3 regions of the Methylorubrum podarium genome follow, and region 3 is predicted to be linked to each of the others. Evidence: riboswitches for the same ligand, from Rfam matches in the RefSeq annotation. Region 3 holds a riboswitch; each other region holds the start of a gene.
What was found. A riboswitch is a leader RNA that binds a small molecule or an ion and turns the genes downstream of it on or off. The one in region 3 is predicted to bind cobalamin.

Region 1 (3,245 bases), on a different contig from region 3:
CGCCGCGCGGCCGAGTCGACCGCGCCGCTGTCGAGCCCGGCATAGGCCATCGCCTTGTTCGAGGACGCGGCCGGCGCCGAGCCGGGCAGGTCGAACATCTTCTCGAAGAAGGAGCGGTCGTCGGTCACCGCGGCGCTGAACACGCTGCGGGTCGGCTCGGTGGAGGCGCGTGCCGTGGCGATCCGGTTCGACGCGGCCCGGGCGGTCTGCGTCCGCGGCTCGAAGCGGAATTCCTCGGGGCGCCGCATCGGCAGCGGCACGGTGAGCGCGACGCGGGCCGTCGGCGCGGCCGGGCGCGGCGCGGCGGAGGGCGCGATGTCGACAGATTGATCCGCGGGGAGGGCGGCGAGCGTCACGGGCGGTTCCGGCGCGGTCGGAGCCCGGAAGGCGACGGCCTTCGGCGCCTGTCGGACGAAGCCGCTTCCGGCCGTGTCGAGGACGGGCGCGGGGTCGAGCATCCAGGCCAGGGCGCCGGGCGCGGCCGGCGCGGCGTCCGCCGGTTCGGCCTCGCCCGAGACCTGCGCGGTCTGTGCGGGCGAGGGCGCGGCGGTCTCCTGCGGTTGCAGCAGGCCGGCCAGGGCGAGGCCGCCGAGGGCGGTGAGCGCGAGCGCCGCGAGGGGCGGCCCGCGCCGACGGCGGACGACGGGCCGGGCGGAGCGACTCTGAACGAGCTCGGCGATGTCCATTCGGGCGGTACTCGACAACGCGGATCCCGCACGGCCTCTCACCGTCTTCCCGGCCTCTCTGTGCCAGAACGACGATCGAGATGGCTTCGCCGATTAGGGAATGATCAACCTTAAGCCTTTCCTCATTGAACGGGATCTTGGTTAATCTTGCCTAAATCGCAGCCACCTCCTGTCAAAAAGCTTTGCCGCTGAACGTCAGGTTCAGCCGTGGCGGACAGCCGGGATGACGGCCAACGCTGCCGCGTCGAGACCGAGCTCTCTCCGCCCGATGCCGCATCGTGCCCCGCGGGTCACAGGCTGTGTAACGTTGTTACATTCCGCGCCGCCGCGTGTTGACCCTTCGCCGCATCGCAGCGAAGGTACGCCTGCCAAGGTTCCCTTGGGCGGATGTCCGAGGGCTAAGAGGGAATTCGGTAAGCCGGTTCGCGCGACGCCGAAGCTGCCCCCGCAACTGTGAGCGGTGAGTTCCCGTCACCGATGGTCACTGGTGCCATGCACCGGGAAGGCCGCGACGGGGGCGCTGACCCGTGAGCCAGGAGACCTGCCTCGGCACGACGATGTCCCCCGGACGGGGTGTTCCGGCGGCGTGCCTGATCGGCGAGCGCGTTCCCCAGCGCGCGTCCGGCCCGGCATCCGCTCGGGCCCGCGTCCGAACAGCCAGAGCGCGCCCTGTGAGAGTTCGGACGAGCCTGTACGCCGTCATCGATGGAAGGCCGGCCCGGCGCCCGCGCTGGATGCTGGCCGCGCTGCTCTGCGCCGGCCTGCCCGGCGCGGAGGCGCGGGCACAGGATTCGGTCACCCTGGACGAGTTGGCGGTCGAGGGAGAGGGGCGCGGCCAGGGCAACGGCGTCGGCAACGGCGCACCGGACGGCCGGACGGCGGCGTCCGGCACGATCGGCCTGATCGGCCCGACGCCGGGCTACCGCGCCGACCGGGCGGTGAGTGCGACGCGGACCGACACGCCCCAGCGCGACGTGCCCCAGGTCGTCACCGTCGCGCCCCGGGAGGTCATCACCGATCTCGCGGCGACCCGTGTCGATCGCGTCTTCAACTACACGCCGGGCGTGGCGCAGCAGAACAATTTCGGCGGCCTCTCCGTCTTCAGCTACGCCATCCGCGGCGTCACCACCTCCGAGATCTACAAGAACGGCTTTCCGCTCAACCGCGGCACGCCGCCCCCGCCGGACACGCAGAACGTCGAGCGCATCGAGGTGCTGAAAGGCCCCGGCAGCGGCCTGTTCGGGCGCAGCGATCCCGGCGGCCTCGTCAACATCGTCACCAAGCAGCCCACGCGCGAGCGCTTCGTGGAGATGGGCGGGCTGTGGGGTTCGTTCGGACAGGTCCGCGGCACGGTCGATTCCGGCGGCGCGCTGAACGAGGAGGGCACGCTCCTCTACCGCTTCAACCTCGCCGCCGGCCGCCAGGGCAGTTTCCGCGATTTCGTGGACGGCGACCGGCTGCTGGTGGCCCCCGTCCTGAGCTGGCAGATCACGCCGGACACCCGGATCACCGTCGAGACCGAGTTCCTGCGCAACCGCATCGTGTTCGACCGCGGTGTCATCGCCCTCGACGGGCGGCTCGGGGTTCTTCCGATCTCGCGCTTCCTCGGCGAGCCGGGCCAGAGCACGTACCAGACCAGCAACACGATGCAGGTGCGGGTCGATCACCGCTTCAACGCCGACTGGCAGATGCGGCTCGCCACCCACTTCAACACCGGCACGCTGGAGGGCGAATCCGCCGAGATCCGTGCCATCGCCGCCGACAACCGCACCGTCTCGCGCGACCGGAACCTGCGCGACTACCGCTGGGACACGGCGATCGGCCAGGCGGAGGTGGTCGGGCGCTTCGACACCGCCGGCATCGGCCACACACTGCTGCTCGGCTTCGAGCGCGAGAGCACCGACAGCCGGGTCGTCTACAACCGCTCGAACTTCCGCACGAGCCCCTACGCCATCGACATCGACGATCCGCGCTACGGCCAGCCGCTGCCGCCGCTCACCATCCCGCGCAACAACCTGGAGCGGATCACCAACACCGCCCTCTACGCGCAGGACCAGATCGCCTTGAGCCCGGAATGGAAGGCGCTGGTCGGCGTGCGGTTCGACTTCTTCGAGCAGTCGTTCCGCGAGCGCATCCCGCGCTCCCAGGTCGATCAGACCTATTTCGCGGCGACCCCGCGGGCGGGCCTGGTCTACCAGCCGACGCCCGAACTCGCCCTCTTCGCCAATGTCGGCACCAGCTTCCGGCCGAATATCGGCCCCGACGCGGCGGCCGTGGCGCTCTCGGGACCGTTCGCGCCGGAGACCGGCATCGGCTACGAGGTCGGGACCAAGATCGACCTCTACGGGGGCGCCCTGGCGCTCACCGCCACCGCCTTCCGGGTCGATCGGGAGAACGTGCTGACGCCCGATCCCAACAACACGGCCTTCTCGCTCGCCGCCGGCGCGGTGAGGAGCGAAGGCTTCGAACTGACCGCCGCCGGCCAGATCACGCCGGAGATCAAGATCCTGGCGGGTTACGTCTACGCCGACGCTTTCGTGACCAAGGACAACGTGCTGC
Region 2 (3,245 bases), on a different contig from region 3:
CGCCAGGGCACGACGCCGTCGGGCGTGTCGAGGTAGCGGCGCAGGCCCGCCAGGAGGGTGCGGGCGGACGCGCCGGCGTCTTCGAGCGCGTCGAAATCGCCGTAGACGTAGGTCCAGCGGTCGGGCGAGGTCACCGCCACGGTGCAGGGCCGCTTGCAGACCGAGAGGCACTCGGCGCCCGCGATCGTCAGGCCCGGCACCGGTTCCCGCTCGGCCTCCGCGAGGAGCGCGGCCAGCAGCTTGGCCCCCGCGCGCGGCTCGGACGGGTCGCCCGCCGCGCGGCAGGTGGTGCAGACCGACAGGATTGCGGTGTCGGGGTTAGGCCGGAAATCAGGCAGGGAGTCAGGCATGGGCACGGGCGCCCGCCGCGCGGCCGAACAGCCCCCAGGCCCAACCGTAGGCGAGCCCGATCACCGCCCAGAACACGAAGCCGATGGCGAGCGAGCGCGCGGCGAACTGCGCGGCCGTGGCCGGCGGCACCTGCGAGGAAACGGTATCGACCGCGTGCGGCGCCCCGGCGAGATGCGGCGCGACGATGAGGACGAGGCCGCCCAGGATCGTCAGCGGCACCCGCCGCACGGCGATCAGGTAGAGGCCGAGCCCGGTCGCCACCACCGTCATCAGCCACCAGGACTGGCGCAGCACGAGCGGCGCGGCGCCCATGCCCGGCAGTTCCGGCGGCAGGCCGATGGCGGGGGCGAGCGCCACCGCGAGGAAGCCGGCGATGCCGACCGTCAGACCGCTCTGCGGCGTCGGCTCGCGGCGCAAGGCCAGCATCACCGCCGCGAGCAGCAGTGCGTAGCCGACGCCGCCGACCAGCGTGGCGAGCCCGGTGAAGGCCATGCGCTGCAGGCCCGGCGCGGGCTGCCACTCGTCGGAGGTGGCATCGGCCTTGCCGTGATCGTGGCCGCTCCCCCCGTGGGCCGGCACGATCAGCGCGGCGAAGGGGGCATCGGAAGACGGCGCGAGGGCGGCGTGCGCGCCCTCGCCCTCGTAGGTCTCCGCCTGGAGGATCAGCGGGGAGGTCAGCGCGAGCTGCAGGCCCGTCGCGACGACGGACGCGAGGAAGCCGGCGACGAGGGCCGCCGACAGCAATCGGGTGATCATGGAACCGCTTGAAGCCGCTGGAACGCGCGCGCTCAGTGGCAGGGGAAGTTCTGCGCGTGGCGGAAATCGTGCGCCGCGTTGTGCAGCACCGTCGCCGGGGCGAAGCCCGCCACGAAGACGAGACCGAGGCCGAGGAAGGCGGCGACGAGGAGCGCGCGGGCGCCCTCAGCCGAGCGGGTGGCGGCCTGGGTCTGAAGGGTCGCTGTCGTCATCGGGTCACGGGCTCCGGCCGCCCCACCGGCGGCGTTCGAGGACACAAAACGCGGTCGGACGGCAGGTCTCCTGGCTCGCGGCTGGTGTCGCGCCTGCCGCCTTCCCGGATCGCCCGGTGGCTCGTGGCAGGAGCTCGCCGCTCACAGTTGCGGGGGCAGCCGCGGAATCGAGGTTTTTTCAAAAACCTCTCACCGCATTCCCTTTTCACCCCGTCGCCGGGGCACCGTCACCGGGCGGTCATAGCCTGATGCGGGCGGACGCACAACGTGCCGCGCACCGACTGACGGATCACGACGCGATCACCGCAGAGCCCACAGGAAGGCCGCGACCGCCGCCAGACCGAGCCCGCTGCGGACCGCGTGCAGCCGGATCCACCGCCGCATCAGCGGCGCCACGGCGGGATCGCTCTCCGCGGTGGCGAGCAGGGCGCGGTTGGTCGGCATGATCGCCAGCAGGGTGTAGGGCCAGTTGGCCAGCGCGAGCGCCGCCCCGAGCCCCCATCGCGGATCGCCCGTTCCCGCCCAGGCGAGCAGGCCGAGCGCGGTGGCGGCCAGCGCCAGCCCGCCCTGCATCCGCGTCGCCCGCCGATAGCTCGGGCGCCATTGCCGCAACTGGCAGCCCGGATCGAGGACCAGCCGGGCCGGATGCTCCACGAAGCCGACATAGAGCGCCGCGCCGGCAAAGGCCGCCGCCGTGACGAGGGCCAGTTCACCGATCAGCATCGTGGTCTCCCGGAAGTTCGCAAGCGCGCTCGCCGATGGTCCGCACCAGGGCGCGGGCCGCCTCGAGCGCCGCGGGGTCGAGATCGCGGGCGAGCGCCGCCGCCCAGGGGGCCTGCCGCGCCGCCGCCGCCGCGTAGGCGTCCCGGCCCGCGGGCGTGAGGAGGACGAGGCGGGCGCGGCGGTGGTGGGGGTTGTCGCCGAAGGTGACGAGGCCGTCGGTCGCCAGTTCGTTGACCGTCCGCTGCACGCCCTGGCGCGTCATGCCCATGTCGCGGGCGATGCGGGCGACCGGCAGGGGCTGCGCGGCGAGCGCGACGGCGCCGAGCACCTGCCAGCGGGCGCTGGTGAGGCCGAGATCCCCGACCAGACGGTCACCGGCGGCCAGCAGCGCGCCGCCGGACCGGAAAATCTCCAGCACCAGGGCGGTCGCGGCGTCCGCGGCTTCGTTCCTCGTCGATGACATGACAACATATTGTCTATTAGACAGCATGTTGTCAATATGTGGCCTTTGACGCCGGAGCGGCCCCTGGGGCAAAGGGGACGGATGCTTCAGGCCGCTCCCCGGATGACCCTGGTGCTCGGCGGCGCGCGCTCGGGCAAGAGCGCCTATGCCGAGCGGCTGATCGAGGTCTGCCCCGCGCCCTGGCTCTACATCGCCACGGCGCAGGCCTGGGACGACGAGATGCGCGCCCGCATCCACGAGCACCGGGCGCGGCGCTCGGACGCGTGGCGCACCCTCGACGTGCCGACGGCCCTGCCGGAGGCGGTGGCCGCCTCGACCGGGCCGGTCCTGGTCGATTGCCTCACGCTCTGGCTCACCAACCTGCTGCTGGCGGAGGCCGATCTCGACGCGGCCACCGAGGCCCTGGCGCGGGCCTGCGCCGCGGCGCCGGGCCCGCTGGTGCTGGTGGCCAACGAGGTCGGCCTCGGCATCGTGCCGGACAACGCGCTGGCCCGCCGCTTCCGCGACGCGGCCGGGCGGCTGCACCAGCGCCTCGCCCGCGACGCCGACCGGGTCGTGCTCACCGTCGCGGGCCTGCCGCTGACGGTCAAACCCTCACGAGAGAATCCCGCATGAGCGACGACGACAGCCGCCACCGCGAAAAAATGGCCAAGCGCAAGGCGGTGCAGGACGCCGAGGTCGCCTCCAAGAAGATCGAGAAGGGCCTGCTGATCGTCCATACCGGCCCCGGCAAGGGCAAG
Region 3 (3,245 bases):
CGGCCAGCGTCCACTCGACGGTGCCGCCGAAGGCGAGCCCCTTGGCGCCGACCTCGACCTGGCGGCCGGTCGAGAGCTCGAACCCGGCCAGCGATTGCGAGAGGGTGATCAGGCTGTTCACCGGATCGGTCGCGGTGGCGTATTGCGCGTAGAGCGAGGTGTCCGGCGTCGGCTCGTAGAGCAGTGCGAAGCGGTATCCGAGGGCGCGGAACGAGCGCTCGAAGGTCGCGCCGCTGCGCAGGTCCTCGCGATAGAGCCGCGGTGCATCGAAGCGCACGCCGGTGAGGAACGACAGCCGGTCGGTCAGGAACAGCCGATCCTCGGCGAAGACCGAGGCTTGGCTCGTGCGCGTCGCGTAGGCCGGGCTCGCCCGGCCTCCGGGCGGGAAGAAGCCGGGGTCGTAGCCGTTGAGGGGCACGCTCGTCGGCGTCTCGGTGAAGGTGAAGTTGTTGGTGTGGCGGAAGCTGACGTGGTTCACGTCGAAGCCGGCCGAGAACGTGTTGGCGAAGCCGAACAGCGAATGGCGGAAGGTCGCGTCGAAGCGATTCCCGACCTGTTCCTGGCTGTGATAGATTTCGAGATAGTCGGAGCGATCGACCAAACCTGTCGCCGGATTGAAGCGATACTGCTCGACGTCGCGCCAGTGCCGGCGGCTCTGCAGGCGGTAGGCGGTGTTCCGCACGGTCACGTCCGCCGACGGCGTCCACTCGGTCCGGAGCTGCGTCCAGTTGTCGGTCCAGGCGATCTTCGAGTCGCGGACGTTGTAGTTGTTGAAGCGGATGGAATCGGGGACCCGCCCGTTCACTAGCGGCGTCCCCCAGTAGCGGGCGGGCTCTTGGTAGCCGAGATCGTGGCTGAGCGTGAAGGCGAGATCCGGATTCGCCTGGAGCGTCAGCGCGCCCGAGACCGCGAGGTTGCGGAAGTCGCCCTCCGGCGTGATCCAGCCGTCGGCGCGGTTGCCGCTGACGTTGAGGCGGTAGGCGAGCGATTCGCCGATCGGCCCGGTCGAATCGATTGCGGCGCGGGCGATGCCGTCCTCGCCGAGTCCGAAGCGGGCGACGTTGAGGGGCGTGAACAGCGGCTTCTTCGACACGACGTTCACGATGCCGCCGATGGCGCCGTCGCCGTAGAGGACGGAGGCCGGCCCGCGCAGCACCTCAATCCGCTCGACGTTCCAGGTATCGAACGGGAAGGTCACGGTGTTGGCGCCGACATAGAGCCGGGTGCCGTCGAACAGCGTCTGGATCGAGTTCTGGCCGGCGAAGCCGCGGGCGGTGAAGAAGCCGATCCCCGATCCCGGCGAGCCGAAGGCCGTGATGCCGGTGCCGTTCTGTGAGACCGCCTCCAGGACGCTGGTCTGCCCGCGCAGGCGGATGGTCTCGCCGGAGATGATGTCGAGGCTCGCCGGCGTTTCCAGCGGCGTGAGCCCGAGGCGGCTCGCCGAGCGCGACGGCGTGCGCAGGTTGAGCCCGACCGGTGAGGACTGCGTCAGGCTCGGGGTCCGCAGAGCCGCGGAATCCGTGCCGACGGCATCGGCGGGGGCGTTGGGCGGCAGGCCGAGCCCGGCACCGCCCTGCACGGCGATCTCATCGAGGCGCGTGAGCGGTTCTTGAGCCCGAGCCGGGTCGGACAGCGCGAGGGGGAGGGCGGTGGCGACGAGCAGGAGAGACCGGCCGCGGGCGCGGCGGTGAGAGGACGACATGATGGAGACGAAGCCTCGGGACGAACGGTGGCACGTCACCGCGACCGAGGCCGATCCGCCTCAGGCCATGGGCCTCAAGCGTCTCGACACCTGCTGGGACGCCCCGCCCGGCATGGCTCGCGTGTGACCACGGCTGACGGCAGGTCTCCTGGCTCGCGGGTCGTCGCCCTCCATCGTCTTCCCAGGCGAGGCATGCCCAGTGACGTGGTGATGGGGGGCTCTCCGCTCACAGTTGCGGGGACAGCCGCGGAATCGAGCTCGGAAAAGCCCTTCACCGCGTTCCCTTTTGATCCCTTGCGGGAACCGTCAACGGCCAAGCTACGGCTTCGGGGGCGCCGGGGTCAATGCGTCCGGCACCGATCGTTGTGCGCGAATGCCGCGGGGTCCACGATCCCGACCACGCTGCGGACGGCTTCGAGCGTTGACGGAAATAAAAAAGGCCGTCCCGAAGGACGGCCCGAAGTCTAGGGAGGAAACGCCCAAGAAGGGCTGCAGGGTCGCGACGCCATCGCGATCCGGCATGACCATTCTTTCTCACGTTGCACTGCACAATGCAATTGGCGGCGCGTCGGAACGGCCATGCATCCATCGCATATGTTGCCGCTTCGCGATCCGGCGGAGCCAAATCTCCGGCCACGAGTTCCGGTCGTGACGCGTTCCGGCCATCCGGATTTCGCTCCTGGATGTTGAGATGCCTCGCTGGATGTACGCTTTCCCCGTGCTGTTGCTGCTGATGGCGGCCGTCATCGTCTTCGCGTTCACGCGCACCGGTCCGACCGACAATCAGAACACGCACGCGCCGCAGAGCGGCCAGACGCGCTGACGCCGAGCGAACGACTTGTTTTGATCGCTTGCCTCGCTCCCGATCCTTGTCCGGCCTGCAAATTGCAAAGTCGATCGGCAGGATCGTTCGAGAGGGTGCTGTCATGCGGATCGGATGTGCAGTGTTGCTGACCGGGTTGCTGATCCCGTCCGCATCGTGGGCACTGGACGCGCCCGCGGACGTCGCCGCCTTCTTCGAGACGGCCCGGCACCATATCGGCGAGCGCGTCACGCTCGATCATTGTCACCTCGTCTACGCGACGGAGGAGGAGATCACCTGCGTCGGCCTGTTACCGGGGGAGGCGGCAGGCGATGCCCGGATGGCAGGCAAGCTCCTGATCCGCGTCGGCGCGGCGGAGATTTCGGGTCGCAAGCGCGCCCTGTCCCATTGCGCCGGAGGTGCCCTCAACGAGGTCTGCAAGGTGAGCGTTTCGGGCGAGGTCTTCGACGCCTCACGCTCCTTCGGACTGGACGAGGCGCGCCTGCTCGGACTGCGCGAGGCGGCGATCCGCTGGCCCGACTGACGGCAATGCCCATCGCCGAACAGCGAGCGCAGATATATGCATCGCGGGCGGCCCGCGACCGTGCGGGCACGTGAACCGTCGGGAGCCTACCGCGTTGGAACTCCTAGGGAGTTCACCGATGATCGCACGTCTCTTTTCCGCTGCGGCCCTCACGGCCGTCCTCGCCGCCCCCGCCTTCGCCCAGGCACCGGCTCAGA

Region 1: it holds a riboswitch for cobalamin, as region 3 does, so the genes downstream of both, ABS772_RS19465 (TonB-dependent siderophore receptor) here and ABS772_RS08330 (TonB-dependent receptor) in region 3, are expected to answer to the same signal.
Region 2: it holds a riboswitch for cobalamin, as region 3 does, so the genes downstream of both, ABS772_RS10425 (CbtB domain-containing protein) here and ABS772_RS08330 (TonB-dependent receptor) in region 3, are expected to answer to the same signal.

What each region holds. Positions count from the first base shown of each region.
Region 1 is NZ_JBELQE010000100.1:7,131-10,375, forward strand. Features, by position in the region: gene ABS772_RS19460 (DUF2778 domain-containing protein) at 1-686, opposite strand, end outside; cobalamin riboswitch at 1,041-1,249, shown strand; gene ABS772_RS19465 (TonB-dependent siderophore receptor) at 1,358-3,245, shown strand, end outside.
Region 2 is NZ_JBELQE010000060.1:21,405-24,649, forward strand. Features, by position in the region: gene ABS772_RS10415 (DUF1636 domain-containing protein) at 1-350, opposite strand, end outside; gene ABS772_RS10420 (CbtA family protein) at 343-1,107, opposite strand; gene ABS772_RS10425 (CbtB domain-containing protein) at 1,140-1,319, opposite strand; cobalamin riboswitch at 1,363-1,563, opposite strand; gene ABS772_RS10430 (DUF1772 domain-containing protein) at 1,620-2,042, opposite strand; gene ABS772_RS10435 (MarR family winged helix-turn-helix transcriptional regulator) at 2,029-2,505, opposite strand; gene cobU (bifunctional adenosylcobinamide kinase/adenosylcobinamide-phosphate guanylyltransferase) at 2,587-3,120, shown strand; gene cobO (cob(I)yrinic acid a,c-diamide adenosyltransferase) at 3,117-3,245, shown strand, end outside.
Region 3 is NZ_JBELQE010000050.1:72,564-75,808, reverse strand. Features, by position in the region: gene ABS772_RS08330 (TonB-dependent receptor) at 1-1,702, opposite strand, end outside; gene ABS772_RS08325 (hypothetical protein) at 1,701-1,829, shown strand; cobalamin riboswitch at 1,824-2,025, opposite strand; gene ABS772_RS08320 (hypothetical protein) at 2,572-3,048, shown strand; gene ABS772_RS08315 (hypothetical protein) at 3,167-3,245, shown strand, end outside.